DNA from 4 places in the Pseudomonas sp. MWU13-2517 genome. Region 4 is predicted to be linked to each of the others. Evidence: predicted binding sites of a transcription regulator. Region 4 holds the regulator's gene; each other region holds the start of a gene.
What was found. The regulator FliA, encoded in region 4, starts transcription of late flagellar genes. The targets are predictions, from matches to a motif close to CTAAAGTTTNNNNNNNNNNNGCCGNTAA.
Positions count from the first base shown of each region.

Region 1: M5B97_RS20825 (methyl-accepting chemotaxis protein) is a predicted target of FliA. The motif match lies at 3,976-4,003, and genes of this name have one in related genera.
Region 2: M5B97_RS12040 (methyl-accepting chemotaxis protein) is a predicted target of FliA. The motif match lies at 3,482-3,509, and genes of this name have one in related genera.
Region 3: flgM (flagellar biosynthesis anti-sigma factor FlgM) is a predicted target of FliA. The motif match lies at 3,876-3,903, and genes of this name have one in related genera.

Region 1 is NZ_JALMFA010000014.1:179,630-186,765, forward strand. Features, by position in the region: gene M5B97_RS20800 (NAD-dependent succinate-semialdehyde dehydrogenase) at 1-1,311, shown strand, start outside; gene M5B97_RS20805 (LysR substrate-binding domain-containing protein) at 1,380-2,288, shown strand; gene M5B97_RS20810 (MmcQ/YjbR family DNA-binding protein) at 2,285-2,641, shown strand; gene M5B97_RS20815 (DUF1294 domain-containing protein) at 2,630-3,013, opposite strand; gene M5B97_RS20820 (undecaprenyl-diphosphate phosphatase) at 3,010-3,840, opposite strand; gene M5B97_RS20825 (methyl-accepting chemotaxis protein) at 4,070-5,704, shown strand; gene pnuC (nicotinamide riboside transporter PnuC) at 5,807-6,370, shown strand; gene M5B97_RS20835 (AAA family ATPase) at 6,367-6,888, shown strand; gene ggt (gamma-glutamyltransferase) at 6,937-7,136, opposite strand, start outside.
Region 2 is NZ_JALMFA010000007.1:118,482-125,617, reverse strand. Features, by position in the region: gene queA (tRNA preQ1(34) S-adenosylmethionine ribosyltransferase-isomerase QueA) at 1-1,039, opposite strand, end outside; tRNA gene M5B97_RS12060 (tRNA-Leu) at 1,148-1,232, shown strand; partial or broken gene M5B97_RS12055 (antirestriction protein ArdR) at 1,529-1,778, shown strand; gene M5B97_RS12050 (hypothetical protein) at 1,790-2,239, shown strand; gene M5B97_RS12045 (endonuclease NucS domain-containing protein) at 2,379-3,179, shown strand; gene M5B97_RS12040 (methyl-accepting chemotaxis protein) at 3,628-5,124, shown strand; gene M5B97_RS12035 (SDR family oxidoreductase) at 5,202-6,068, opposite strand; gene M5B97_RS12030 (AraC family transcriptional regulator) at 6,174-7,121, shown strand.
Region 3 is NZ_JALMFA010000025.1:41,688-48,823, forward strand. Features, by position in the region: gene flgD (flagellar hook assembly protein FlgD) at 1-34, opposite strand, end outside; gene flgC (flagellar basal body rod protein FlgC) at 51-494, opposite strand; gene flgB (flagellar basal body rod protein FlgB) at 498-905, opposite strand; gene cheR (protein-glutamate O-methyltransferase CheR) at 1,139-1,966, opposite strand; gene M5B97_RS27095 (chemotaxis protein CheV) at 2,013-2,945, opposite strand; gene flgA (flagellar basal body P-ring formation chaperone FlgA) at 3,035-3,796, shown strand; gene flgM (flagellar biosynthesis anti-sigma factor FlgM) at 3,940-4,263, shown strand; gene M5B97_RS27110 (flagellar protein FlgN) at 4,312-4,782, shown strand; gene M5B97_RS27115 (flagellar brake protein) at 4,879-5,628, shown strand; gene M5B97_RS27120 (MFS transporter) at 5,689-7,074, opposite strand.
Region 4 is NZ_JALMFA010000005.1:6,672-13,807, reverse strand. Features, by position in the region: gene flhA (flagellar biosynthesis protein FlhA) at 1-1,055, shown strand, start outside; gene flhF (flagellar biosynthesis protein FlhF) at 1,068-2,384, shown strand; gene fleN (flagellar synthesis regulator FleN) at 2,490-3,323, shown strand; gene fliA (RNA polymerase sigma factor FliA) at 3,320-4,060, shown strand; gene M5B97_RS08600 (chemotaxis response regulator CheY) at 4,229-4,603, shown strand; gene M5B97_RS08595 (protein phosphatase CheZ) at 4,622-5,410, shown strand; gene M5B97_RS08590 (chemotaxis protein CheA) at 5,576-7,136, shown strand, end outside.

The DNA.
Region 1 (7,136 bases), on a different contig from region 4:
GTCAAGGCCGCCATCGACCGCGCCTGCGCCGCCTTCCCCGCCTGGTCCGGCAAGCTCGCCCAGGAGCGCAGCGACATCCTGCGCCGCTGGCACGACACTGTGAAAGCCGACAAGGAAGCCTTCGCCGAACTGCTGTGCCGTGAAAACGGCAAATGCCTCAGCGAAGCGCGCGGCGAAATCGATTACGGCCTCGGCTTTATCGAGTGGTACGCCGAAGAGGCCAAACGCGTCTACGGTGACACCATCCCCACCCACGACCGCAACGCCAATGTGGTGGTGACCAAAGAGGCCATCGGCCCGGTCGCGGCCATCACCCCGTGGAACTTCCCTTTCATGATGATCACCCGCAAGGTAGCGACGGCCCTTGCCGCCGGCTGCACCATGGTGATCAAGCCTGCCGAAGACACCCCGCTCACCGCCTTCAAGCTGCTGAAATACGCGCGCAAAGCCGGCATCGATGAGGGCGTGCTGGAAGTAGTGGTGGGCGACCCCAGGGAAATCGGCCTGATCCTCACCGGCGATCCGCGCATCCGCAAAATCTCGTTCACCGGTTCGACCAGTGTCGGCAAGTTGCTCGCGGCGCAATGCGCGGCAACGGTCAAGAAAATGACCCTGGAACTGGGCGGCAACGCGCCCTTTATTGTGTTCCAGGACGCCAACCTGGATGAGGCCGTCAAGGGCCTGGTCAGCGCTAAACTGCGCAACTGCGGACAGGTGTGCATCTCGCCGAACCGGATCTTTGTGCAGCACAGCATCCTTGAGGACTTCATCAAGCGCCTGAAGCACAGCGTGGCCCAAATCGACGTGGGCCAGGGCCTGCGTGAAGACTTTGTGGTCGGGCCGCTGGTCAATCAACTGGGCTTCGACAAGGTCGCGCGCCTGGTGGAAGACGCCAAGGCTGCCGGCGCCAGGATATTGATGGGCGGCAAGCCCCACGCCAAGGGTGGCCTGTTCTATGAGCCGACGGTGCTGACGGGCCTGCAGGATGACTCACCGCTGGCAACCGAGGAAATCTTCGGGCCGGTGTTTGCCATCTACTCGTTCAAGGATGAGCAAGAAGTCATCGCCCGCGCCAACCATACCGAGTTCGGCCTGGCGGCCTATGCCTATACCAGCGCACTCGGTCGCTCGTTGCGTCTGTCGCGCCAATTGGAGGCCGGAATGGTGATTCTCAACTCGGGTTCGGTGGGCACGGCGTCGATTCCATTTGGCGGCATCAAGCAATCCGGCTACGGCCGCGAAGGCAGCTATTACGGGATCGACGAGTATGTGCATGTGAAATATGTGCTGATGGGCGGCGCACAATTTTAAATCCAGAAGTAGATTTGTACGGATCAGGCGCGGATAGTTCGTCCCATTGACAGGACAATGGGACGACCATGCAAGACCTCAACGACCTCTACTATTTCGCGAAAGTTGTCGAATCCGGCGGTTTCGCGGCGGCCGGCCGGCTGCTGGGCATTCCCAAATCACGCCTGTCGCGGCGCATTGCCGAACTCGAAGAACGCCTGGGGGCCCGCCTGCTGCAGCGCACCACCCGGCAACTGACCCTCACCGCCGTGGGTGAACGCTACTTGCGCCATTGCCAGGCAATGTTGCTGGAAGCGGAAATGGCCGATGAGGCCGTGGCCAGCATGTCCAGCGAGCCCCGTGGACGCCTGCGGGTCAGTTGCCCGGTGGGCATGGCGCAGCACATGCTGCCGGACATGGTCGCCGGGTTTCTCGCCGCTCATCCGCTGGTTCAACTGGAAATGACCTTGGTCAACCGCCGTGTGGACCTTGTGGCTGAAGGTATCGACGTCGCCCTGCGCGTGCGCGAACAGGGGGATGAAGACCCGCTGCTGGTCACCAAGCGCCTGCGCCAGGCCCAGACGGCACTGGTGGCCAGCCCTGCTTTTATACATGACCGGCAGATCAACACCCTCGAAGACCTCAAGCAACTGCCGATGCTCGGCGCCCTGGAGGCGGACCGCATGGTGCATCAGCGCATTCTCGACCCGCATGGGCATCCCCATGAACTGGTGATGGAGGCCCGGCTGGGTATCGACGACTTCATCGTCCGCAAGGCCAGTGCAATCATGGGCCTGGGTTTTACCGTGCTGCCGATGATGTATTGCGAAGAAGAGTTGGCCAGCGGCCGCTTGGTACAACTGCTACCTGAATGGTCGTTGCCGGGGGGCTGGTTGCAGGCGGTTTACCCGCATCGGCGAGGCGTGCTGCCGGCCATTCGTGCCTGGATCGACTTTCTTGAAGAAGGCTTCAAAGGTTGCGGAGATCGACTGCTATGAAGATGAACGAAGAACAAGTCGCCACCTTCTGCCTGGGCCTGCCCGGCGCGCGGGAAGACTACAAATGGGGCGGCGTGCGGGTGTTCTCGATTGCCGGCAACAAGATGTTCGCCGTGCAAAACCTGCGCGGTGACTCGCTGGCATTCAAGGTCGACAAGGAACTGTTCCTCGGCCATGTGGACCGTCCGGGCATTCATCCGGCACCGTACCTGGCCCGTGCGCAGTGGATCATCATGAACACGCCCTACCCGCTGGGCGCCGATGAACTGCGTGGCTTGTTGCAGCGCTCCCACCAGTTGGTGGTCAGCAAACTGCCCAAGCGCACGCAGGTCGGGCTGCGGCTAGAGGACTGAAAACAACGTACCGCCCAGGAACAACTGATCCAGCCAGAACACCTGGTGCAACAGCACGATCACCCAGAACAGCACCTGATAAGACACCTTGCGTGTCTTGTGGCGAAACACCTGCTGGGCAATCAACGCCCCCGGCCAACCACCTGCCAGCTCGACAGCGTGCAGGATGTTTTCCGGGATCCGGCGTGCATCGGTTTGCGCCTTGCGCTTGTCGCTCCAGTACAGGAAAAACGCCACCACGCTGACCACGCCATAGGCCGCCAGCGGGATCAGCGTCTCGCCGCGATACCACAGCAACGCCGCCCCTGTCAGCGGCGCCGCGCACAGCAGTGCAAAGATCGCCGCCTTCAAGCGTGGGTGCTGGAGGCTCATGGTTTGACCGCAGACCAGTCGATCCAACCGAACTGCCAGGTCGCCAGGATCACCAGGCCGAACGCGATCCGGTACCAGGCAAAGGCCGCATAGCTGTGGCTGGCGATGAACTTGAGCAACGCCTTGACCGCGATCATCGCGAAGATGAACGAGGTGACGAAACCAATGGCGAATACCGGCAGGTCATCCGGCTGGAACAAGTGACGGTACTTGTAGCCCGAATACACCGCCGCACCGACCATGGTGGGCATGGCCAGGAAGAACGAGAACTCGGTGGCCGTCTTGCGCGACAGACCGAACAGCAACCCGCCGATGATGGTCGCCCCGGAACGCGAAGTGCCGGGAATCATCGCCAGGCACTGGGCCAGGCCAACCTTGAGCGCCTCCTTCCAGGTGATGTCATCCACGCTGTGTGCGTGTACGGCATGCTGACGGCGCTCGGCCCACAGCATGATCACGCCGCCGATCACCAGCGCAGTGGCCACGGTGATCGGGTTGAACAGGTAGTGCTTGATCAGGTCAGCGAAAATCACGCCCAACACCACGGCCGGCAGCACGGCGATGATCAGGTTGACGGTGAAGCGCTGGGCATTGCGCTGAGTCGGCAAACCGATCACCACGTCGAGGATCTTGCGCCGGAATTCCCACACCACCGCCAGGATCGCACCCAACTGAATGATGATGTTGAACGCTTCAAAACGCTCGCCACCGAAACCGATCAAGTCGGCTACGATAATCTGGTGACCGGTGCTGGAGATCGGCAGGAACTCCGTCAACCCCTCCACCACGCCAAGAATCAATGCCTGTATGGCGGTCCAAAAATCCATATTTCCCCCAAAGGTCATGCGCGAGGCACGCCTCGTCAGTCTTTTCTAGTGGTTCAATGATGATGAGTGCGCTGAAGGCCAGGCGTTGGATAATCCACGCCGGACTGCAAAAATTCCGTGAAAAATCAGGCAGTACTCAGGTTTTCCGATTACGGGCCGAAAGCCTATCAGACACGCCGGAAATGTCGAAGCAGCACCACAACTATAAAAAGCATGGAGTGACAGGACGATGAACAGTTTGCGCAACATGTCGATCAGCCGACGTCTCTGGCTGATCCTGATAGTCGCCGTGCTGATGCTGTTGACCTTGAGTTTGCTGATGCTCAAGCAGATCCATGGGGATCTCTACCAGGCCAAGCGCCAACAGACCCAACACGTGGTCCAGACCGCCAGTGGCGTACTGGCGTATTACCAGAACCTTGAGAAAACCGGCGTGCTGACCCGGGAAGCGGCGCAGCAGCAAGCCCTGAGCGCGGTGCGCGGGTTGCGTTATGACCACGATGATTACTTCTGGATCAATGACCTCACGCCCGTGATGATCATGCACCCGGCCAACCCCAAGTTGGATGGCCAGAACCTCTCGGCGATTCGCGACCCGGACGGGTTTGCGGTATTCAACGAGTTCGTCAGCCTGGCCAAGGCCAAGGGCGCGGGTATCGTCAGCTATCGCTGGCCAAAACCGGGAGCCGAAGCCCCGGTGGAGAAAACTTCGTATATCCAACTGTTCGAGCCGTGGGGCTGGATCATCGGCTCCGGCGTGTACGTGGATGACGTCCAGGCCGAATTCAAGGTGCAAGTGTGGAGAACCTCGTTCATCAGCCTGGCAATCGCTGCGGTGATGGCATTGCTGGTGCTGCTGATTGCCCGCAGCATCCTGCACCCGTTGCAACAGGCCGTAAACGCCATGGCCAATATCGCCAGTGGCGAAAGCGACCTGACCCGTAGCCTCGACACCCACGGGCGCGACGAAGTCACCCAACTGTCCCTGCACTTCAATGCCTTCACGACAAAACTGCGCCAGGTGATCGGCCAGTTGCAGGCCTGCGCCAACGCGCTGGGCCAGTCGTCCACGGAGCTTGGCACCAATGCCAGCCAGGCCCATGACCGCAGCCAGCAACAGTCGCAGCAGATGGAACTGGTGGCGACGGCCATCAATGAAGTCACCTATGGCGTGCAGGACGTGGCGAAAAACGCCGAGCACGCCGCCAGCGAAATGCGCGACGCCCAGGCTCAAGCGCAACAGGGCCAGGTGAACATCGACGGCAGCCTGCAACAGATCGACCGGCTCTCCGGCACCATCGGCCAGGCCGTGGAAGTGATCCGCACGCTGTCCAGCGAAAGTACGCAGATCGGCAGCGTGCTTGAGGTGATCCGCTCCATCGCCGACCAGACCAACCTGCTGGCGCTCAACGCGGCGATTGAAGCCGCCCGCGCCGGCGAGCAAGGCCGCGGCTTTGCGGTGGTGGCCGATGAAGTCCGCCTGCTGGCCCAACGCACGCAGAAGTCCACCGCTGAAATCCAGGTGATGATCGAGCGCCTGCAAGGTCATTCGGAAGCGGCGGTCAAGGTCATCAGTGACAGTCACACGGCCTCGCAACTGACCATTGAGCAAGCGGGCCAGGCCGGCGCCAGCCTCACGGCCATCGGCCAGGCGCTGCACAACCTCAACGGGCTGAACGCGTCAATCGCCAGCGCCACCCTGCAACAGGCGCATGTCGTGGAAGACATCAACCAGAACGTGACCGAAGCGGCCGGTTTGTCCCATAGCACGGCGTTGGCGGCGCAGCAGTCCAGCGTGGCCAGTGAACAGCTGCGCGCCTTGAGCGAACAACTTGACGCGCTCCTGCGCCAATTCAAGGTCTAGCGCGTTTCCACAGGTGGGAGAGAGCTTGCGCCCTCCCACATTGGTCCCTCCCCATTTTGAAGTTACAATCACCGCCCTCTTCGACTCTCCCAAGGAACCGCCATGTCCGGGCTTGAATTGTTCGCCGCCGCTCTGGGGGTGATCGCTGTCTGGCTGACGGTCAAACAAAACCCCTGGTGCTGGCCCATCGGCCTGGTGATGGTCTTGCTCTACACCTGGGTATTCTTCGACGTAAAGCTCTATTCCGACATGCTGCTGCAGGTGGTCTACGCCGCCCTGCAACTCTACGGCTGGTGGCAATGGACCCGCGCCGGCGAGGTCAGGCAAGGCCGCCAGGTGACCAGCCTGGGCTGGCCTGCGATCACGACCAGCCTGGCCATCGGCGCGGTATTCAGCCTGCTGCTTGGCGCCGCCATGGCCCATTGGACCGACGCCGCCCAACCCTGGCTCGACGCGGCCCTCACCGGCTTCAGCCTGGTGGCACAACTGTGGATGGCGCAAAAACGCGTGCAGTGCTGGCCCTTGTGGATCGCCGTGGACGTGATCTTCGTTGGGCTGTTTCTCTATAAGGGCCTGTACCTGACCGCCGCGCTGTATGCACTGTTCACCGTGATCGCCGTGCAAGGCTGGCGTGAATGGCGCACCGACCCGGCGCTGCACGCATGAAGGTGGTGGTATTGGCCGGCCCCGAATCGAGTGGCAAAAGTTGGTTGGCGGCCGAGCTGCACGCCCATTTCGGCGGGCTGATGGTCGGCGAATACGTGCGCGATTTCATCGACCGGCACCAGCGCGACACGACCCTGGCCGACATTCCGGCCATCGCTCGTGGCCAACTGGCCTGGGAAGACGCCGCCCGCGCCGAACAGCCCGACTTGCTGATACTCGACACCCACTTGCTGACCAACACGTTATGGAGCCAGACCCTGTTCGGCGACTACCCGGCCTGGCTCGACAGTGAACTGTTGGCCCGCCGGTACGACTTGCACCTGCTGCTGTCGCCGGAGGATGTGGAATGGACCGCGGACGGTCAGCGCTGCCAACCGCAGTTGGAGGATCGTCGGGCATTCTTCCAGGACAGCCTGGCGTGGATGCAAACGCATCAACAGCCCTTCGTGGTGATTAATGGACATTGGGAAGAGCGCCGGGTCGCGGCGTTTACGGCGGTAGAGCGGCTGTTGCAGTGAGCGGCTTGCCCTGCGCCACCCGGCGCGGTGGCAAGCCGCTCGCTACAGTCAGTAGCCCAACGACAGGCCGGTGTTACGGCGCGGGTCATTCGCCCCGTAGAAACGGTTGTTGCCTACCGGCTTGCCGTCCAGGGACGGCGCGCCGACCAGAATCGCGGCCAGGTGGTTGGCATCCTGCGGGCCGGCAAACTTATGGCCCCAGCTTTCGAGGATCTTCTGGGTGTCGGGGCTTACGGCAAACCGTTCCA
Region 2 (7,136 bases), on a different contig from region 4:
CCTCTGGGCCGCGTGGCGCCGGGTTACGGGTGATAAACATCGCATCACCGTAGCTGAAAAAACGGTACTCGTTGGCGATGGCTGCGTGGTAAGCAGCCATGGTTTCCGGGTAACCGGCAAATGCCGACACCAGCATCAACAGCGTGGATTCCGGCAGATGAAAGTTGGTGACCAGGCAATCGACCACATGGAACGGCCGCCCTGGATAGATAAAGATATCGGTGTCGCCACTGAACGGCTTGAGCACGCCATCGCGCGCCGCACTCTCCAGGGACCGCACACTGGTGGTGCCCACCGCCACTACGCGCCCGCCACGCGCCTTGCAGGCGTTGACCGCATCCACCACATCCTGGCTGACTTCGAGCCATTCGCTGTGCATATGGTGGTCTTCGATGTTATCCACACGCACCGGCTGAAAGGTCCCGGCCCCCACGTGCAGGGTCACATAGGCGGTCTCGACGCCCTTCGCGGCAATCGCATCCAGCAGCGGCTGATCGAAATGCAGCCCGGCCGTAGGTGCGGCGACGGCGCCCGGGCGCTGCGAGTAAACCGTCTGATAACGCTCGCGGTCCGCGTCTTCGTCGGGACGGTCTATATAAGGAGGCAGCGGCATATGGCCGACGCGCTCCAGCAGCGGCAACACTTGCTCGGCGAACTTGAGTTCGAACAGCGCATCATGACGCGCCACCATCTCGGCTTCGCCACCGCCATCAATCAAGATCGACGAGCCCGGTTTCGGCGACTTGCTGGAGCGCACATGGGCCAGTACGCGATGACTGTCCAGCACCCGCTCAACCAGAATTTCCAGCTTGCCGCCGGAAGCTTTCTGGCCAAACAGCCGCGCCGGAATCACCCGGGTATTGTTGAACACCATCAGATCACCTGGGCGCAAATGCTCAAGCAAATCAGTGAATTGACGGTGTGCGAGGGCACCGCTCACCCCGTCCAGGGTCAGCAGTCGACTGGCGCGACGCTCGGCCAAAGGGTGGCGAGCGATCAGCGAATCAGGGAGCTCAAAAGTAAAGTCAGCAACGCGCATGATGGGGTTCGTCTAGCAGGGCCGGGAAGTCTAGCGGAAATAGTGAAAATTGACCATGAAACGTGATTGACCAACGGTAATCTCATCTCTATACTTCGCCGCCATTGAGCCCTGATGGCGGAATTGGTAGACGCGGCGGATTCAAAATCCGTTTTCGAAAGGAGTGGGAGTTCGAGTCTCCCTCGGGGCACCATCTTAAAAAAAGACCTTGAAATTCAAGGTCTTTTTTTTCGCCTGCAGAAAAGTGCGCGGCCAGCGGAATAACTGTTCACCGCTCACTATCGACCTGAAACACGAGCCACTGTAGGAGCTGGCTTGCCTGCGAAGACGCCAGCCCAAACGCCTCCAAACAACCTGCCTATAGGCACCTATTGTTTCTCGGATGCTCAAGCCCATCTGCGGCGAGAGATTCCCGGTGGGCAGCTTGGAGGGTTGCGAGCGTTTGGAGAAGGAGAATCGTGGTCTGACCCTGATTGCATTTTCGATTGTATTCTGCTGATCGAGACACTACGCGCAATCGCCAAAAAGTGGCGGGCGGGGAGCGAGTAACATCCTGTCGGTAACGTGCTGGTGTGGGAAGGAGAGGTCTACGGCTGGAAGATCGGACTGCGCAATCCGGAATGCGAGCGCCCAGACGCTTATGCTGTGGGACAAAGCTGGACTGGCATTTAAGGCAGAAGGCGGCGACGAGAACAACGGCGCGAAAGCTCGGGTCGCTGTTGACCCTGATCAGCAATAGGAAAGGATGACGTGACTACAGAAAAAACAAAGAAAGCATTTTGGTATTCAGCGTGGGGATTACTTTTTTTGAGTTTGGCGGGGGTTTTGGTAAAGCAGGCATTCGAGGAGCCACCCCAGCCCAGCAAACCCGACTATCTCAGCGACCTGATAATGTTTACCGCGCGAACGATGTCCGGTAATCGCATGATCGACGAAGATACAACTTTCGTTCGTGCAGAAGCGGCTAACAGCCACGCCATAAAGTTCTATTACACGTTGGTAAATTACGACACCAACCCCAGTGACTTTGACTTGAGCACTGCAAAATCAAAAGTCACACGGTCTGTTTGCGACTCTGAAAGGCTAAAAGAACGGTCAATAATGGCACTGGGTGGCACCTATATTTATATCTTCGGCAGTAAAAACGTAAAAGAAATTGGCCGGTTCGACATTAACAAACAGAGCTGTGATAGCCAATGAGTGGGACCGTGCCCCAATGCGCTCTGACGACATAATAATCGATGAATCGGGAACGACAGAGAAAACGGAAATAGTGGCGGAGCTACATTTGGTATCGCTGACCAGATCTAACGCAACACGTAGTGGAAGGAAAAAATCAATGGGACGCCAGATCTACGCAAAAACTACGAGGGAAATCCTCAAAGACATGTTGTTAGAGTGGGACATCCAGCCTGGTCAGGTATTCACTGTTGCTAGGGCACTGCAATGGTTTACTGATCATTGGCCACTGCTGGCTAAGGGAAGTATTCGCGCTCATCTGGTTCAGGCTTCAACAAATGACCCGAGCAGGCTGCATCACCCATCTACGAAAACGACGGATGATCTTCTCTTCAAGGTGGGCCCAGGGCAATACAGGCTTTATGTAGCAGGGCAGGACCCTGCACCGATCCACGAACTCGTGAAAGGCGATGCGGTACAACAGATCGAACAAGGGGAAGATCAAGAAGCCGAGGCGGATCTGTCAGAGACGGAAGCTGAGCCCGGATCAAGTGAATTCTTGCTGGAAAAAGATCTGCAGCGCTATCTCGCCGAAAATTTGTCAATTATCGAACATGGGTTGCGACTCTACGTCGATGAGGAAGACGTGCGTGGTATCGAATATGATGCTGATGGTCGCCGTATCGACATCTTGGCTATCGATCGCGACAACAGCCTGTGCGTCATCGAACTGAAAGTGAGCAAGGGTTATGACCGGGTGATAGGCCAAACTCTCCGCTATGTGAACTGGGTTAGGCGCGAACTTGCCGAGCCAGGCCAAAAGGTTCGAGGGCTGATTATCTGCCGCAAGATGAGCGACGACATACGCTTAGCCGCCGCCGGCATTCCTGGGATTGAACTCTACGAGTATGAGCTCAAGGTGGCCGTATCCAAAGTAGCTGCAATGGAACTACCCCAGTAATCCCCGAACTTTGCTCGTAAGTCGAAGAAAAAGTCGCACCAGGTGCACCAAAGCCCCACCGTCACCGTGGGATCGGCCTGGACGTCGCAGGTCATTCAACTATTGCGGCCCCCAGGGTATCTCCGATTATGAAAGATGAAGCGCAATCAGGCTACAAGCCTATACAAGACGATGTGCTGAGTGGGGTGGAGATACCCAAGATGACATCTGTGGCGACAGATTCCCGGAGGGCAGCCTGGAGGGTTGCGAGCGTTTGGAGAAGAAGAGTCGTGGTCTGACCCTGATTGCATTCGGCCTCCCCCCTAAAGCCCCTCCCAACAACGCCGATAACCTCCTACCACCAATCACCCCCCCGCCCCCCCCCAACAACTGATTCGCTCCCCCGCCTGCGCGTATGGCACGTCGCATGCTTGCCTGACCCTGGACTGTCCACATGGAGTAAGAGTGAATGCCTGCGCAAGCCCGTTTCTTCGAGCACTACCGCAAAGCCGACCGCATCATGCTTGCCCTGATCTGGCTGATGACTCTGTTCTCCCTGGGCCTGGCGTTCTGGCACGACACGCTGCTTCAAGCGCTCTTCGTAGGAGGCGGCACTAGCGTGGTGCTTACCCTGGCTTATCGCGTCATCGGAGGCACTCGCCTGATGCGTTGTGCGCTGGGTGTCGGGCTGATGGTCATGGCGGCGTTGCACATCAACCAGGCCGAGGGTGTCATCGAATCGCACTTCGGTATCTTCGCGCTGTTGGCGGTGCTGACGTTCTACCGCGACTGGCTGCCTATCCTGGTGGCCGCCGTGACCATCGCGGTGCACCACGTGGTGTTCCATGCCTTGCAGCACCAGGGTTTTGCGGTCTTTGTGATGGATCATCGCGGAGGCTGGAGCATGATTTTCGTGCATGCTTTCTACGTGGTGATGGAGACGGTCGCCCTCCTCTACCTCGCGGTGCACAGCCAGAAAGAAGCAGTAGAAAGCCAGGAAATGCTCGAAAAAATGCTCGCCGTCACCACGCGGTTCAGCGGTGAGGCCGCCAAGGGCAAGCCGGAGACAGTCCATGTTTCCCTTGCCACCCGTTTCGACCATTTTCTGACCCAGATCACCGGCCTGATCGACGGCGTCGCCCGCGACTCCCATGGCCTCGGCCAACTCGGCCAGGAGCTGGCCCACGCCAGCGGAACCCTGGAAACAGGCGCGCGCCATCAACTGGCGGAAATCGCTCAAATGACCGGTTCCATGCAGCGCATGGAAGACGCCATGGGCCATATCACCGTGCACGTGGAGCACGCCGTCGAGCACGCGGGTAAAGCCAGCCGGCAGATCATCCGCGGCCAGGAAAGTGTCGGCCGCGCCCAGCAGGAAATCACCCAACTCGCTACCCGCCTAAACGACACCAACGAGACGGTCCAAGGACTGGCCGTGCAAGCCGAACAGATCGGTTCGGTGATGGAAGTCATCAACAGCATCGCCAACCAGACCAATCTGCTGGCCCTCAACGCCGCCATCGAAGCCGCCCGCGCGGGTGAGCAAGGGCGCGGGTTTGCGGTGGTCGCCGATGAGGTACGCAGCCTGGCGCAGCGCACGGCGGTGTCTACCCAGGAGATCAAGTCGATTATTGAAGGGTTGCAACACGGCAGCCGGCTGGCGGTTGAAGCCATGCATGACAGCCGCCAAGGGGTGGAGCGCTGCGTGGAAGACAGCCAACTGGCGGTGGAGATGCTGCGCGCGGTGGGCAATGACATTTCGCAGATTGATCAGTTGAATGGGCAGATCGTGTCGACCACCCGGGAGCAATCCACGGCGAATGCGGAGATTGTGGGACGGCTGCAATCGGTGCAGAGCATTGCGCAGAATACCGCGCAGGATGTAGAGACGTTGGCCAGCAGCAGTGAGCGATTGCCGCCGATTGCGGTGCGGCTGGACGCGTTGGGGCGCCGGTTTCATCAGTAAATGGAAAAGACCTTGAAATCCAAGGTCTTTTTTTCGTCTGGAGAAAAGTGGGCGCCAGATGACTTATCGGCGATCAATCAGCCTTGTAGTGCAGCAAGCGCAGTGGCTATTGACGCGGAGAGTGACGTGGTCGGCCGACCAATCAGTGCACTCATCTGGCAACTTTCGTCGAACAGGGCATCCCGTGCGGCATGATCGTCGGAATCGGCTAACAACTCAGCGACGGGGACAGGCAGCCCGGCGCCCACCAAGGCTGCGTAGAACTCAGCACGAGGCATATTTACGTACTGAAGCGACTTGCCGGTTTGGCGGTTGATTTCGGTCACCATGTCAGCGCGCGTAAACGCACTGTCACCGGCCAACTCGAAAATCCGGTTGCCGCCGATAGGCTGGGTCAGTACTGCCGCCGCCGCATCCGCATAGTCAGCACGCGAAGCCCACGAAATCCTTCCCTCAGCGGCTGAGCCGATGAATGCACCCTGTTCGAGTGCAACGGGCAAGCTGGCAAGGTAGTTCTCGACGTACCAGCCGTTTCGCAGCAAGACGTATGGCAAACCTGATGCGACGATCAAAGCCTCAGTCTCACGGTGCTCAACAGCCAAGTTCATCGGAGAGTGATCGGCATGAAGCAGGCTGGTGTATGCGAGTTGACGTACTCCGGTCTTCTTTGTCGCTTCAATAACGGATGCGTGCTGAGCCACGCGCTGCCCCAGCTCACTGGAAGAGATCAGCAGCACACGCTCGGCCCCAACAAATGCAGTCTCCAACGTTGAAGGGCGTGAATAATCGGCCTCACGCACAACCACCCCGCGTGCGGCCAAGTCGGAGGCTTTGGAGGGGGTACGCACAGCCGCAACAATGCTCGTGGCGGGCACACCCCGGGCGAGCAGCTGGTTGATAACGAGACGGCCAAGTTGGCCGGTAGCACCAGTGACGACAATCATGGGTATAACTCCGGATGTATTGATGATGCGTCCATGGTATTCAACAAAAATTGAACGGATAATGGCTATTCGTACTAATTCCATGTCCAGCAGTCCGGATTATCGATGATAAAAGCAGATCCACTCAGTTCCATATTGCGCGACACCGGCGTCGCACGCAGGCTGCTCGACCTCAGCGATCTGCCGCACGCTCGTGCACTGCGGTTTCCCTGTGAGCGCAGCGTTGGCCTTCATCTGGTATTGCGTGGGCCGGTCTATGTGCACACTCCCGAGTGGGGTGAGCCACTGTGCCTTGCCAGCGGCGATGTGGCTGTCCTGGGACGAGGTCACGACCATTTGCTGAGTACGCAACCGTCGCTGGAGGGGCTGCCGGTTGACCAGATCCGCTTGTCTTCCCTTGGCGTGCCCGACGCGACGGCCACGGTGTTGAGCGGCGCCTACCAGTTCTGGCATGCGCCGCTCCATCCGTTCTTCGCAGAGATGCCCGCATTGACCGTGTTGCGAGCTACGGAACTGCCCCGGCTGGATCCTCTGGCATTGGTCAGCGGTCTGCTGGTGGATGAGTTGCGCGCCGTCGATGCGCCCGGCGCCAGCATCGTCATGCAGGGCTTACTGGACGTTATCTTTACCTACGCGCTGCGCCACGTGATTGCCAACTGCGCAAAAGTAAAAGCCGGATGGAGCCAGGCGCAAAGCGACCCTCAGATCGGACGGGTGGTTGCCCTCATGCACGAAGAAATCGCCCATGCCTGGACCTTGGATGAGTTGGCTCGGCGTGCCGGTTTGTCGCGTACCGCGTTGGCCGAACGGTTCCGCAAAACCATGGGAGACACTCCACTGAACCACTTGCGTACCTTACGCATGCAACAAGCGGTTCAACTGCTGACTGAAACCGACCGGCCGCTGGAGGCGGTGGCTACAGCCATCGGCTACCAGGACGCGTTCAGTTTTTCGAAGGTGTTTAAGCGCAGTGTTGGTCTGTCTCCGAAAGCCTTCAGGCAACGAGACGCGGAAGATCGACTCAATTTCTGGCGTTTCAAAACAGAGAGCTGAATGTGTCAGGTTCAC
Region 3 (7,136 bases), on a different contig from region 4:
TATTGCCTGAATTAGTGGTATCAACAATGGCCATTATTTGGCGCCCCTTATCACTGACCCAAGGTCAGGACCTTCTGCATCATGGTTTTGGCGGTGTTCATCATTTCCGCATTGGTCTGGAACGAGCGGCTGGCGGAGATCATGTCAGCCATTTCCTCGACCACATTGACGTTGGGGTAGTACACGTAGCCCTTTTCGTTCGCGGCCGGGTGGTTGGGCTCGTAGCGGGCCTCAAGGTTGCTCTGGTCTTCGACCACACCCAGCACCTGCACACCGGAGCCGGCAGCGTCCTGGTTTTGAAACAGCGAATCACTGCCGTTACCCTGGCCACCCTGAAACATAGTGGCGAACACCGGGTGACGGGCGCGATAGGTCTGGTCAATGCTCGAAGACACGGTCTCGGCGTTGGCGATGTTACTGGCGACGGTGTTCAAACGCGTGGTCTGCGCGCTCATGCCACTGCCGGCAATATTGAAAACACTGGACAGGGACATGGCTTATTCTCCACGCAGGGCTGACATCAGCCCTTTGAATTTACTGTTGAGCAGGGTGAAGCTGGCCTGAAAGTTCACCGAGTTCTCGGCATAGGCCGATTGCTCCAACTGGGCGTCGACGGTGTTCTGGTCGATCGACGGTTGCATCGGGGTGCGATACAGCAACGCCTCATCACCACTGCTCAGACCTTGTGCTTCGATATGCCGGCTATTGGTCATATTCAAGGCAAAGGTGCCATTCTTGGTTTTGTCTTGCTGTGCAGCGAGCACAGCAGAGAAATCCAGATCCCGGGCTTTGTAATTCGGGGTGTCGGCGTTGGTAATGTTGTTGGCCAGGACTTCAGCACGCTGGGCGCGGAAGCCCAGGGCTTGTTCGTGAATACCGAGCGCTTTATCGAAGCTGATGCTCATGGCGGAAACCTTTAGGCTGACCTGCTTTTCGTATCTGGGTTATAGCAAGGCTCATGCCAATTCTCCGAACTCCCGTATTTCAAGGGTTTGCGGGATGTTGTCCAGCGGCAATGCCAGAAAAGCGGCAACGGGTTTCCGTGTAGAGCCAGTAAAGCGGCAATGGGGGTTGCCGCTTTGAGGCGAAAAAAAATGGGAGGCCTTTGCGGGGCCTCCCATTTTTATTCAAGGGTGCATCACTTTGCCTGGTAGATGATCCCAGGACTGCATTGCACCATCTGGTAATGATCCGGCAAACCGTTCAACGCTTCCGAGGCCCCGAGGAACAGGTAGCCGCCACGCTTGAGCGTGCCATGGATGCGCAACAGGATGTCTTTCTTCACTTCGGCCGAGAAATAGATCAGCACGTTGCGGCAGAACACCATGTCGAACTTGCCCAGGCTGGCATAACTGTCGAGCAGGTTGAACGAGCGAAACTCCACCCGGTTCTTGATCGGCGGCTTGATCGCCCAACGCCCTGCCCCTTTCGGTTCGAAGTAACGTTGCAGGCGCTCCTGAGAAAGCCCACGGCCCAGAGCCAGGCTGTCGTATTCGCCCGTCTTGCAGTTGGTGAGCATGGTACCGGACAAATCGGTGGCAACAATTTGTGCCCCCGCCTTCAACTGGCCGATGTTGGTTCGCTCAAATTCATCGATGGACATCGAGATCGAATACGGTTCCTGCCCCGACGAACAAGCCGCCGACCAGATGCGCAGGCGCTGGCCCGGACTGGCCTTGATGGCCTCCGGCAGCACTTTGCTCTTGAGTACCTCAAAGGGGTACGTGTCGCGAAACCACAAGGTCTCGTTGGTGGTCATCGCATCGACCACCATTTCCTTGAGCCCACTGCGCGGCTGTCCCTGGATGCGCTGAACCAATTCGCCCAGCGACTTGATACCCTGCTGCTCCATCAGCTTGTTGAGACGGCTGGATACCAGGTACTGCTTGTTTTCACCGAGCAATATGCCACAGGCCTTTTCCAGGAAGACCCGGAACTGTTCGAAATCCAAATTACCCGTAGACAATGATACCGCCTCTTAAATCGTGTGACCGCCAGGGGGGAATGTCCCCCTAGCCATGATCTGCTGCCTTGATCCGGTCGACTACCCGGGATGCCAGGTCATCAGGACGAAATTTGGCCAGGAAGTCATCAGCGCCGACTTTCTTGACCATTGCCTGATTGAATACACCCGACAATGAAGTATGCAGGATGATATGCAATTTTTGCATGCGTGGATCGCTGCGTATTTCAGCCGTGAGGGTATAGCCATCCATTTCCGGCATCTCGATGTCGGAAATCATCATCAGGAATTCCTCCTCCGGCTTCTTGCCCTCATCTACCAGGTTACGCAGGTAATCCAGAGCCTGGCGACCGTCATTGAGCGCCACAACATCTACGCCGACGGTTTGCAGGCAGCGAGTGACCTGCTTGCGCGCGACCGAGGAGTCATCCACGGTCAATACACGCAGGGACACGGCCTTGTGCGCGGTTTCAGCATCCACCACGCCTACCGAGATGGCTTCCGAGGTCGGCGCCACTTCAGCAAGAATTTTTTCCACATCGATGATTTCCACCAATTGGTTATCAACCCGCGTCACTGCCGTGAGGTAGTGATCGCGCCCGGTACCCTTGGGCGGCGGATGGATCTCTTCCCAGTTCATGTTGACGATACGTTCCACCGAGCGCACCAGGAAACCTTGGGTCTTGGTGTTGTATTCCGTGATGATCACGAACGGGCTTCCACGGTCTTGCAAACCAGTGGAGCCCGTAGCCAAGGCCAGGTCAAGAATCGGGATGGTCGCCCCGCGGATATTGGCCACGCCACATACCACCGGACTGGACTTGGGCATGATCGTCAATTTGGGACACTGCAACACTTCCCGCACTTTAAATACATTGATGCCATATAGCTGGGTGCCGTCGAGGCGAAAAAGCAACAACTCCAGGCGATTCTGCCCTACCAGCTGTGTACGCTGGTTTACTGAATCCATTACACCTGCCATGCCTGCACTCCTACGCTAAAACTTTGGGCCATACCTACAGGGCAGAGCGCCCTAACACTAAACGGCACGAGCTTTGCTATTTATTGGCCATGGACATTAAAACGACAGTTTCCCGACACCTTCGCCTTCGCTACCGCAGATTGCTCTGCGTCACGATGGTATTGCTTGCCTTGACGGCAGGCGCCACGGCCCGGGGTGATAACGTCACATTGCCTGATCTACTTATCGGCGTCACGCAGGGCTTTCTTGAGTTCACTGTAGAAGATTATCTGGCAACCACACAAACGCCAGGACGCTACGAGATCCAAGTCAATCAGTTAGACCCTCGCCTACGCATGCCGATGTGCGACAAAGAATTGACTGCAACCTTGGAAAGCCCTGCCCAGCCTATCGGTCGTGTCACGGTCAAAGTACGCTGTGAAGGCACTTCGCCCTGGACCGTGTTCGTGCCGGCTCAAGTCAAATTGTTCCGTGATGTCGTAGTGGTTACGCGCCCGCTGAAGCGGACCGGCATCATCGGTTTCGAAGACGTTGCCCTGCGCGAACGTGATATCAGCCTGATCAACCAGGGGTATCTCACATCGGTAGATCAAGCCATCGGGCAGAAATTGACCCGACCAATGGTCACCGATCAAGTCATCACCTTGGTCCACCTGGAACAGGCCGAGGTGATCCGCAAGGGGGATCAGGTGGTGATTTCCGCCAGCAGCGGCGCACTGACTGTAAAAATGCCGGGGGAAGCACTGTCCAACGGTGGCATGAGCGAGCAGATTCGCGTCAAGAATCTCAACTCCAACCGTGTGATCAAGGCGCAAGTGACGGCGCCGGGACAAGTCGAGGTGGCTTTATAGAGTTCACTGGCATAGGACGCATGCTTTTCCTACACTATGCGCTGAACCTCCGAGCATCGAGATTTATTGTCAATCGCGCCTAAAGTTTATCCGGGTATGGCCGAAAACATGGCAAGCGTCCAAATACCCAGAGGTTTTTTATCATGGTCATTGATTTCAGTCGTTTGAATAACACCCCGGCTTTACCCGGCTCTACGCGCACCGGCGGCGCAAAGGACAGCGTGGAAGCCAAGTCCCAGCCTGCTCCCACCAAGGCAGAGCAGACTGGTGCCAGCCAAAGCGGGGAATCGGTACACCTGAGCAATGAGGCTCAACAGTTGCAGAAGGTCACTGACTCGCTGCGCGATCAACCGGTTGTCAATAAAGCCCGTGTGGCCGAGTTGAAACAGGCTGTCGCCGATGGCAGCTATAAAGTGGACAGCAACCGTGTAGCCAGCAAGCTGCTTAACTTCGAAGCCGAGCGCTAGGCAAAGGCCTGCGCTGGGCTTTTGGACGCTTAAAACCCAAGGCCAGCCATGCACCACGACGAACATTTGCTCCAACTGATCATTGATGATCTAGCGCCGACGCAACATTTGCTCGAGTTGCTCAAAGAAGAATCCCTGGCCCTGTATGGCCGGGATATGCCCTTGCTGGAAGAAATCCTGGCGCGCAAACAATCGCTGATTGTGCTGCTTGAACAACACGGCAAGAAGCGCAGCGAAATTCTTATCAGCCTGGGCCTCCCGGCTGATCACGACGGCCTCGCCCAGCTGGCCAGTCACTCCTCGGTCGGCGACCAACTACTGACGCAGAGCAGTGCGCTCAATCAATTGCTCGCACAATGCCAGGAAGCCAATTTGCTCAACGGTCAGTCGATCCAGCTTCAGCAAGCCACGACCGCCAACCAGTTACGTATACTCCACGGCGGGGAGCCGCCGGCTCTCTACAATGCCCAAGGCTCCACCTCGCGGCTGGTCAAACCGAGCACCCGCAGCCAAGCCTGAGGCCGGTTCACCGCGCGACCTATCCAAGGCACGCCACATACTGGCAAAATGCCCTTTCTTGCGTGTAGTCGTATTTTGTCTGGAGATGGAAGAACCGTGTTCAACGCCCTTAATGCGGAAGATGCCCCGCAGCCACCGAAGGTCCTCACCACGCCTCTGGAAATCGCCGGCACTTTGCGAATGCTGCAGGAAAGCCATGATCCACTGATCATCACCTTCCACGAACGCAGCCAGCGCTTTCAAAGTTACCTGGTAGACGTTGACCGGGACAGCAAGACGCTGGCCCTGGACGAAATGATTCCCCGCGATGGTGAACGCTATCTCGAGAATGGCGAACCCTTCCGCATTGAAGGTTTCCATGACGGAGTGCGGGTTGCCTGGGAAAGCAGTGGTACGCTCGTCATCAGCGAGAAAAGTGGCCACCGCATTTACACCGGCAGCATGCCTGACGAAGTGGTCTACCATCAGCGACGCAATGCCTTCCGCGCAGCGTTGAAGCTGGCGCAGTTGGTGAGTATCGAGCTGGGCGGCGAGAAGCTCAAGGCACCGATCAGTGGCAAGCTGCTGGATATTTCTGCTACCGGCTGCAAGCTGCGCTTTGAAGGCGACATATCCGAGCGCCTGCAACTGGGGCAGGTCTATGACCGTTTCGTCGCCGCCCTGCCCTTTGGCAGCATGAGCACCTCCGTCGAACTGCGTTACCTGCACTTCGAAGACAAGATCAATACCACCTTCGCCGGCGTGCGCTTTCATAACATGAGCGGCCTGGTGCAGCGCCAGGTAGAACGGTTTGTGTACCAGCTACAGCGTGAAGCGCGACGCTTCGACAAGGATGACGATTTTTAAGCTTTGTAAGGCGCGTCAAAAAAACGGGCAGATCCTGAGGGGATCTGCCCGTTTTTACATTCAGGGGCGCGCCTTGCTCAGATGATGAGGGTGATCATCCGGGTCCCGATGCTCCGGCGGAGTATCAGCTGCTACCTCTTCAATCGGTGCTTGCGGACCGGCTTCAGAAACGGGCTCCGCTGCGGCGGTTTGCATCTGCTCCTGCACCACAGCCTCATCGACGCGCGGATCGAGCGCAGCCACCAATGGCGAACTGGACATGCTGTCAGGCATTGCCACGTGATGCAGCGGGGCATCATCAACCTGATGCAGGTTAGTCACTGCCTTCGGCCGGATACGCCAGACCAGAATCAGCGCGCACAGGCTGAAAAACGCGTACAGCATATGGCTGCCGAACACCTTCATCACCACCCCCGCCAATAGCGGCCCGACACTGGCACCAATGCCGTAGGTCACCAGCAGCATAGCTGTCAGCGATACCCGACGATCCCCTTCTACGTGGTCATTGGAAAAGGCCACGGCCAATGGGTACAGGCAGAACTGCACCAACGAACACAAGAATCCCGCTACAAAAAGCACTTCCAACGGTACTTGCGTCATGATCGCCAGCGGTAGAGCAGCCACCGCGAGGCACAAAGCGAAACAGCGAATCAATAATGCGCGGTCATAACGGTCCGATAACCAGCCCAACGGCCACTGCACCACCAGACCGGCAAAAATGCAGCAGCCCATGAACAAACCGACCTGTTCGGTCGTCAACCCCTGCTGGGATGCGTAGAGCGGCGCCAAGCCGTAAAAGGAGCCCACAATCAAGCCTGCTCCCAACACAGTACTCAGCGACTGTGGCACACGCTTGATAAAGAAGCGCGGCTCCATCGGCGCCGGATGTAACGGGGCGGGGTGAATACGCCGAGTCATGGCCACCGGCACCAGGCACAAGGCAAAACACAACGCCACCAACATCAACAGCTCCAGGCCAAGCTGGGGATGCATCACGAGAATCAACTGGCCCAATACCAAGCCCAGGTAGGAAGCGATCATATAACCGCTGAACACCACGCCGCGCTGCTTGGCGTCCGCCTGCTCGTTCAGCCAACTCTCGATGACCATGTACTGACACATCATCCCCAGGCCTACGATCATCCGCAGCACGATCCAGGCCGGCAACCAGTTGATCAGCCCGTGCCCCAGCACGGCAGCACCAACAATTCCGGCGCAGGTGGCATACGCACGAATGTGCCCGACGCGGGCAATCAGGCGATGCCCGATCTTGCCACCCAGCACCAGGCCAAAATAGTTGGCCGCCATTAATGCACCTACCCATAGGCTATCGACATGGTCAGCGGCCAGGCGCAACGCCAGGTAAGTACTGAGCAAGCCGGAGCCGATCAGCATCATCAAGGAGGCGAAATAAAGGGCTCGAAAAGATTTCCAGATTTGGCGCATCGGCGTTCCGAGCGGCTCCTTGCGGTAAGGGATAGGGTTATCGGCATGATAGTCCGGGGTGA
Region 4 (7,136 bases):
AGGAACTTGGCTGGGATGACGTGACCCCTATCGACATGATCGGCCTGGAAGTGGGCTACCGCCTGATCCCGCTGGTGGATCGCAACCAGGGCGGCCAATTGCTGGCGCGCATCAAGGGGGTCCGCAAGAAGCTGTCCCAGGACCTGGGCTTCCTGATGCCGACCGTGCATATCCGTGACAACCTCGACCTGGCCCCCAGCGCCTACCGCCTGACCCTGATGGGGGTGATCCTCGCCGAAGCCGAGATCTACCCGGACCGTGAGCTGGCGATCAACCCTGGCCAGGTGTTCGGCACACTCAATGGCATTACCGCCAAAGATCCGGCTTTTGGCCTGGAAGCGGTGTGGGTCGAAGTCAGCCAGCGCAGCCAGGCGCAATCCCTGGGGTACACCGTGGTGGACGCCAGCACCGTGGTCGCTACCCACCTCAACCAGATTCTGTACAAGCACTCCCATGAGCTGATCGGTCATGAGGAAGTCCAGCAATTGATGGGGTTGCTGGCCAAAGCCTCGCCCAAACTGGCCGAAGAGCTGGTGCCGGGTGTGCTGTCGCTGTCGCAATTGCTCAAGGTGCTGCAGGCGCTGCTCGCCGAGCAAGTGCCGGTGCGCGACATTCGCAGCATCGCTGAGGCCATCGCCAACAATGCCGCCAAGAGTCAAGATACTGCCGCTCTGGTGGCGGCCGTGCGCGTCGGCTTGTCCCGCGCCATCGTGCAAAGCATTGTAGGCATTGAGTCCGAGCTGCCTGTGATCACCTTGGAACCAAGGTTGGAACAAATATTGCTCAATAGTATCCAGAAGGCCGGACAAGGCCAGGAAGAGGGCGTCCTGCTGGAGCCAAGCATGGCTGAAAAGCTCCAGCGCTCGTTGATCGAAGCGGCGCAGCGTCAGGAAATGGCGGGCAATCCGGTGATTCTGCTGGTGGCTGGCCCGGTTCGAGCGATGTTGTCGCGCTTTGGACGCTTGGCAGTACCGAATTTGCACGTTTTGGCTTATCAGGAAATTCCTGACAACAAGCAAGTGACTATCGTCGCGACAGTAGGGCCCAACGGCTGAGGGTAGTGGGTTATGCAAGTTAAGCGTTTTTTCGCCGCCGATATGCGTCAGGCCATGAAACTGGTCCGTGATGAGCTGGGCGCCGATGCCGCGATTATCGGTAACCGTCGCATTGCCGGCGGTGTCGAGCTGACGGCTGCCCTGGATTACACCCCCTCGGCGTTGGCGCCGCGCGTGCCGAACATGGAACTGGAAGACGAGCTGCGCAAGACCGCCTCGCGCATTGTGTCGGCCCAGGCTGAACTGAGCATGCGCAGCGACAGCGATGCTTCCACCAATCGCCAATTATTCGCCGGCCTGCCGCTGACGGCCGCTGAGCCGCTGGTCGAGCCGACTTTCGTCGAGCCGCCACGTCCCGCCGCGCCAGCCCCGGCTGCTGCTGTCGATCAGCGTGTGTTCGACTCGATGCGCTTCGAACTCAATGGTCTGCGTGAACTGCTTGAAGTGCAGCTGGGTTCATTGGCCTGGACACAACTGCAAGGCAGCAAGCCGCAACAAGCCAACCTGTGGCGTCGCTTGCAGCGTATCGGCCTGTCGGGGCCGTTGTCCCGCGACCTGTTGGCGCTGACTGCCGAAGTCGAAGAACCGCGCCAGGCGTGGCGCATGTTGCTGGCCCACTTGGCCCGCATGATCGTCACTCCGGAGCTCGAGCCCCTGGAAGAGGGCGGTGTGATCGCTATGGTCGGCCCCGCCGGCATGGGCAAGACCACCACTCTGGCCAAGCTGGCCGCCCGTTATGTCCTCAAGTACGGTGCTTCGAGCATCGCACTGGTGAGCATGGACAGTTATCGCATTGGCGCCCAGGAACAGCTCAAGACCCTGGGCCGTATCCTGAACGTGCCGGTGACCCACGTCGACCCGGGCCAGTCCCTGGCCAACGCCCTTGACCCGCTGTTGCGCAAGCGCGTGGTGTTGATCGATACCGCCGGCCTGCAAGCCAGCGATCCGGCGCTGCGCATGCAATTGGAAAGCCTGGCCGGGCGTGGCATCAAGTCGAAAAATTACCTGGTGCTTGCAACCACCAGCCAGAAACAGGTTCTTACCGCTGCGTACCATAGCTACAAGCGCTGCGGCCTGGCCGGTTGCATCCTCACCAAACTCGACGAAACTGCAAACCTGGGCGAGGTGTTGAGCCTGGCTATCGGGCATGAATTACCGGTCGCCTACCTGACCGACGGGCCGCGGATTCCAGATGATTTGCATCTGCCGCGTCGTCATCAGCTGGTCAGCCGTGCTGTCAGTGTGCAAATGCAAGAAGAGCCTAGCGAGGAAGCGATGGCTGATATGTTCGCCGACCTTTACCACAACCCGGCAAAACGGGTGGGGTGAGGCATGATGAGCACTGTGAAATGTATCTACATTGATGGTCTGCAAGCGATTCGCGCGACCACGCCATGTAGCCTGCGTCTAAGCAAGACAAGGTAAAGAAATAAAATGGGCAGCATGCATCCTGTACAGGTGATCGCGGTGACCGGCGGCAAAGGTGGCGTCGGGAAAACTAACGTGTCGGTGAATTTGTCCCTGGCCCTGGCAGAGCTTGGCCGTCGCGTCATGCTGTTGGATGCTGACCTGGGTCTGGCGAACGTTGACGTTCTGCTGGGGCTGACACCCAAACACACCCTCGCCGACGTGATCGAGGGCCGCTGCGAGCTGCGCGATGTGCTGCTGCAGGGCCCCGGTGGCATTCGCATCGTGCCGGCCGCCTCGGGCACCCAGAGCATGGTGCACCTGAGCCCGGCGCAGCATGCCGGCCTGATCCAGGCGTTCAGCGATATCGGCGACAACCTCGACGTGTTGGTGATCGATACCGCCGCCGGGATCGGCGAATCCGTGGTCAGCTTCGTGCGCGCCGCGCAGGAAGTGTTGCTGGTGGTCTGCGATGAACCCACCTCGATCACCGACGCCTACGCCCTGATCAAACTGCTTAACCGTGACTACGGCATGAACCGCTTCCGGGTGCTGGCCAACATGGCCCAAAGCCCGCAGGAAGGCCGAAACCTGTTCGCCAAGTTGACCAAGGTCACGGACCGTTTCCTCGATGTGGCCTTACAATACGTTGGCGCAGTTCCCTACGACGAGTCGGTGCGCAAGGCTGTGCAAAAGCAGCGTGCAGTCTATGAAGCGTTTCCTCGTTCCAAGTGCGCGCTGGCGTTCAAGGCGATTGCCCAGAAGGTCGATACCTGGCCGTTGCCCGCCAACCCGCGTGGGCATCTGGAGTTTTTCGTCGAGCGATTGGTGCATCAGACGAGCGCAGGACCGGTGCTATGACATCCAGCGGCTACAACCTTTACAAAAAATCGGCGCGTGACAGTCAAGGCGAATTGATCGAGCGTTACGCGCCCCTGGTCAAGCGCATCGCCTACCACCTGCTGGCGCGTCTGCCGGCCAGTGTGCAGGTGGAGGACCTGATCCAGGCCGGCATGATCGGCCTGCTCGAAGTGTCGACCAAATACGACGCGAGCAAAGGCGCGAGTTTCGAGACCTATGCGGGTATCCGTATCCGTGGTGCGATGCTCGATGAAGTGCGTAAAGGGGATTGGGCGCCGCGTTCGGTACATCGCAATACGCGAATGGTCAGTGACGCAATTCGCGCAATTGAAGCAAAAACCGGTCGCGACGCTAAAGATCATGAAGTTGCGGCCGAACTCCAATTGAGTCTCGATGATTATTACGGGATTTTGAACGATACCTTGGGCAGCCGCCTGTTCAGTTTCGACGACCTGTTGCAGGACGGCGAACACGAAGGGCTGCACGAGGACGGCGCGAGTGCACATCTCGAACCGTCGCGCGACTTGGAAGATGAGCGTTTCCAGGGGGCGTTGGCGGACGCGATTGCCAATTTGCCGGAGCGTGAGCGACTGGTGTTGGCGCTGTACTACGACGAAGAGCTGAACCTCAAGGAAATCGGTGAGGTCCTGGGGGTCAGCGAATCGCGTGTCAGCCAACTGCATAGCCAGTGCGCGGCTCGCTTGCGGGGGCGATTGGGAGAGTGGCGCGCGCGCTGACAGGCAGTGTGGGGACACTGCAGACGCGCCGCGAAAGTCGAAGGCTTTCGCGGGGTCGTGCCGTGGTGCCCTGGGCAGTCCTTTTTTGTGTAACGCCTGTTGATTGAAATGGCGCGTCCAGGTGCTGGGCGCGTTTAAGACTGCTTGGAGGTCGAATTGGACAAGAACATGAAAATCCTCATCGTTGATGACTTCTCAACGATGCGGCGGATCATAAAAAATCTGTTGCGTGACCTTGGGTTCACCAACACGATCGAGGCGGATGACGGCCTGACTGCGATTCCGATCCTCAACAGTGGGGCCATCGACTTTCTGGTAACCGACTGGAACATGCCGGGCATGACCGGTATCGAGCTGCTGCGCCACGTGCGCGCCGATGAAAAACTGCGCAGCCTGCCTGTGCTGATGGTGACCGCTGAAGCCAAGCGTGAACAGATCATCGAAGCCGCCCAAGCCGGGGTCAACGGTTACGTGGTCAAACCATTCACCGCATTGGCCTTGAAAGAGAAGATCGAAAAAATCTTCGAACGCATCGGTCATTGATGCTGCCACGGGGGCGCTATGGAGCAAAATGAAACGTCACAGGGAGACTTTGAGTCGACCCTGAAAAAGCATGCTCTTCAGTTGGTCGAGTGCCTTGAAAAAGGTCAGTTCGGCGACGCAGTGCAGTTAATCCATGAGCTCAACCAGACTCGTGACCGCGGCCTGTATCAGGAAGTGGGCAAGCTGACGCGAGAGCTGCACAGTGCGATCGTCAATTTCCAGATTGACCCGCACATGCCCCAGGCCGAAGAGATTTCGCAAATCACCGATGCCACCGAACGCCTGTCCTATGTGGTCAAGCTGACTGAGGCGGCGGCCAACCGCACCATGGACCTGGTGGAAAACGCCACGCCTCTGGTCACCGGCATGGCCAACGAAGCCCAGGCCCTCAGCGTTGACTGGGGCCGCTTCATGCGCCGGGAAGTGGGCGCGGAAGAGTTTCGTGAGTTGGCGCGTCGGGTTGAAGGTTTCCTGTCGCGCAGTGAGCAGGATAACCGCACGGTTTCCAGCAACCTCAACGACATTCTGCTGGCCCAGGATTACCAGGACCTTACCGGTCAAGTGATCAAGCGGGTGACCCAACTGGTCACCGAAGTGGAAAGCAATTTGCTCAAATTGGTGCTGATGGCCGGCCAGGTCGACCGCTTTGCCGGTATCGAACATGACCGCGCAGCGATCCTTTCGGAAAAAGATCCACAAAAACACCTCGCCAAGGGTGAAGGTCCGCAGATTCATGCCGATAAACGTGAAGACGTCGTATCCGGTCAAGATGACGTAGACGATTTGCTGTCCAGTTTAGGCTTTTAGGTCCTGATAACGGCAAATGACGGTCGCGCCACGCCCCGCAAGGTGCAAGGCCAGGCATGAGGAGAGAGGTTTGGTTTTTCCAAATGAACGACGAATAACGACGGCTTGCGCCTTGCGGGGCGCGATCTGCCATTTGCCGTTATCAGGACCTACAGGAGCACCCACATGAGCTTCGGCGCCGATGAAGAGATCCTTCAGGATTTCCTTGTAGAGGCCGGCGAAATATTAGAGCAACTGTCCGAGCAACTGGTCGAGCTGGAAAGCCGCCCGGATGATGCGAACCTGCTCAATGCAATTTTTCGCGGTTTTCACACTGTAAAAGGGGGCGCCGGCTTCCTCCAGCTCCATGAGCTGGTGGAGTGCTGCCACATCGCCGAGAACGTGTTCGACATCCTGCGCAAGGGTGAGCGTCACGTCGATTCGGAGTTGATGGACGTGATTCTCGAAGCACTGGATGCGGTCAACGGCATGTTCAGCCAGGTCCGTGATCGTGCACCGATTACGGCCGCCACCCCTGAACTGCTGGCCGCCCTGGCGCGCTACGCGGAACCTGCCGACACCTCGGCCGCGCCGGCTGTGGAAGCGGCACCGGAACCGGTTGCCGAGCCTGAGGCCGATGTGACGGATAGCGAGTTCGAGCAACTGCTCGATTCCCTCAGCGCCGTGAAGGCCGAAGCTGAAGCGCCTGCGGCACCTGTCGCGGCACCGACCAGCGAAGACATCACCGACGCCGAATTCGAATCCTTGCTCGACCAGTTGCATGGCAAGGGCCAGTTCGCTGCCGACGCCGTGGCACCTGCCGCAGCCCCTGTAGCGCCTGCGGCCTCGGCCAGCACCGACATTACCGACGACGAGTTCGAAGCGTTGCTCGACCAACTGCACGGCAAAGGCACGTTTGTGGCCGAAGCCCTGCCGGAAGTCGCGGCGACGGCTGCTGCGCCTGCTGCCAGCCCGGAACCCGCCAGCAACGGGCTGATTTCCGAGAACGAATTCGAAGCCTTGCTCGATGAGTTGCATGGCAAGGGCAAGTTCGGCGAAGTGGCCCCGGCGGCTGCCGCGACCGCGACCCCCGTAGCGGCAAAACCTGCCCCTGCACCTGCTGCTGCCCCTGCACCCGCACCTGCTGCCAAGCCCGCCCCGGCCCCTGCAGCGGCGCCGGCCCCTGCGCGTGCCGCCGCTGCTCCGGTGGCCGAAAAGCCTGCCAGCGAAGCCGAAACCACCGTGCGTGTGGACACGGCGCGGCTGGACGACATCATGAACATGGTCGGCGAACTGGTGCTGGTACGTAACCGCCTGGTGCGCCTGGGCCTGAGCAGTGGCGATGAGTCGATGCAGAAGGCCGTGTCGAACCTCGACGTGGTCACTGCCGACCTGCAGACCGCTGTGATGAAAACGCGGATGCAGCCGATCAAGAAAGTCTTCGGCCGCTTCCCACGCCTGGTACGCGACCTCGCGCGGCAGCTCAAGAAAGAGATCAACCTGGAACTGGTGGGCGAAGAAACCGACCTGGACAAAAACCTCGTCGAGGCCCTGGCCGATCCGCTGGTCCACTTGGTGCGCAACGCGGTCGACCACGGTGTCGAAACCCCTGAAGAACGTGAAGCTTCGGGCAAGTCCCGCGGCGGCAAAGTGATTCTGGCGGCCGAGCAAGAGGGCGACCATATCCTGCTGTCGATTACCGATGACGGTAAGGGCATGGATCCGACCATCCTGCGCAATATCGCGG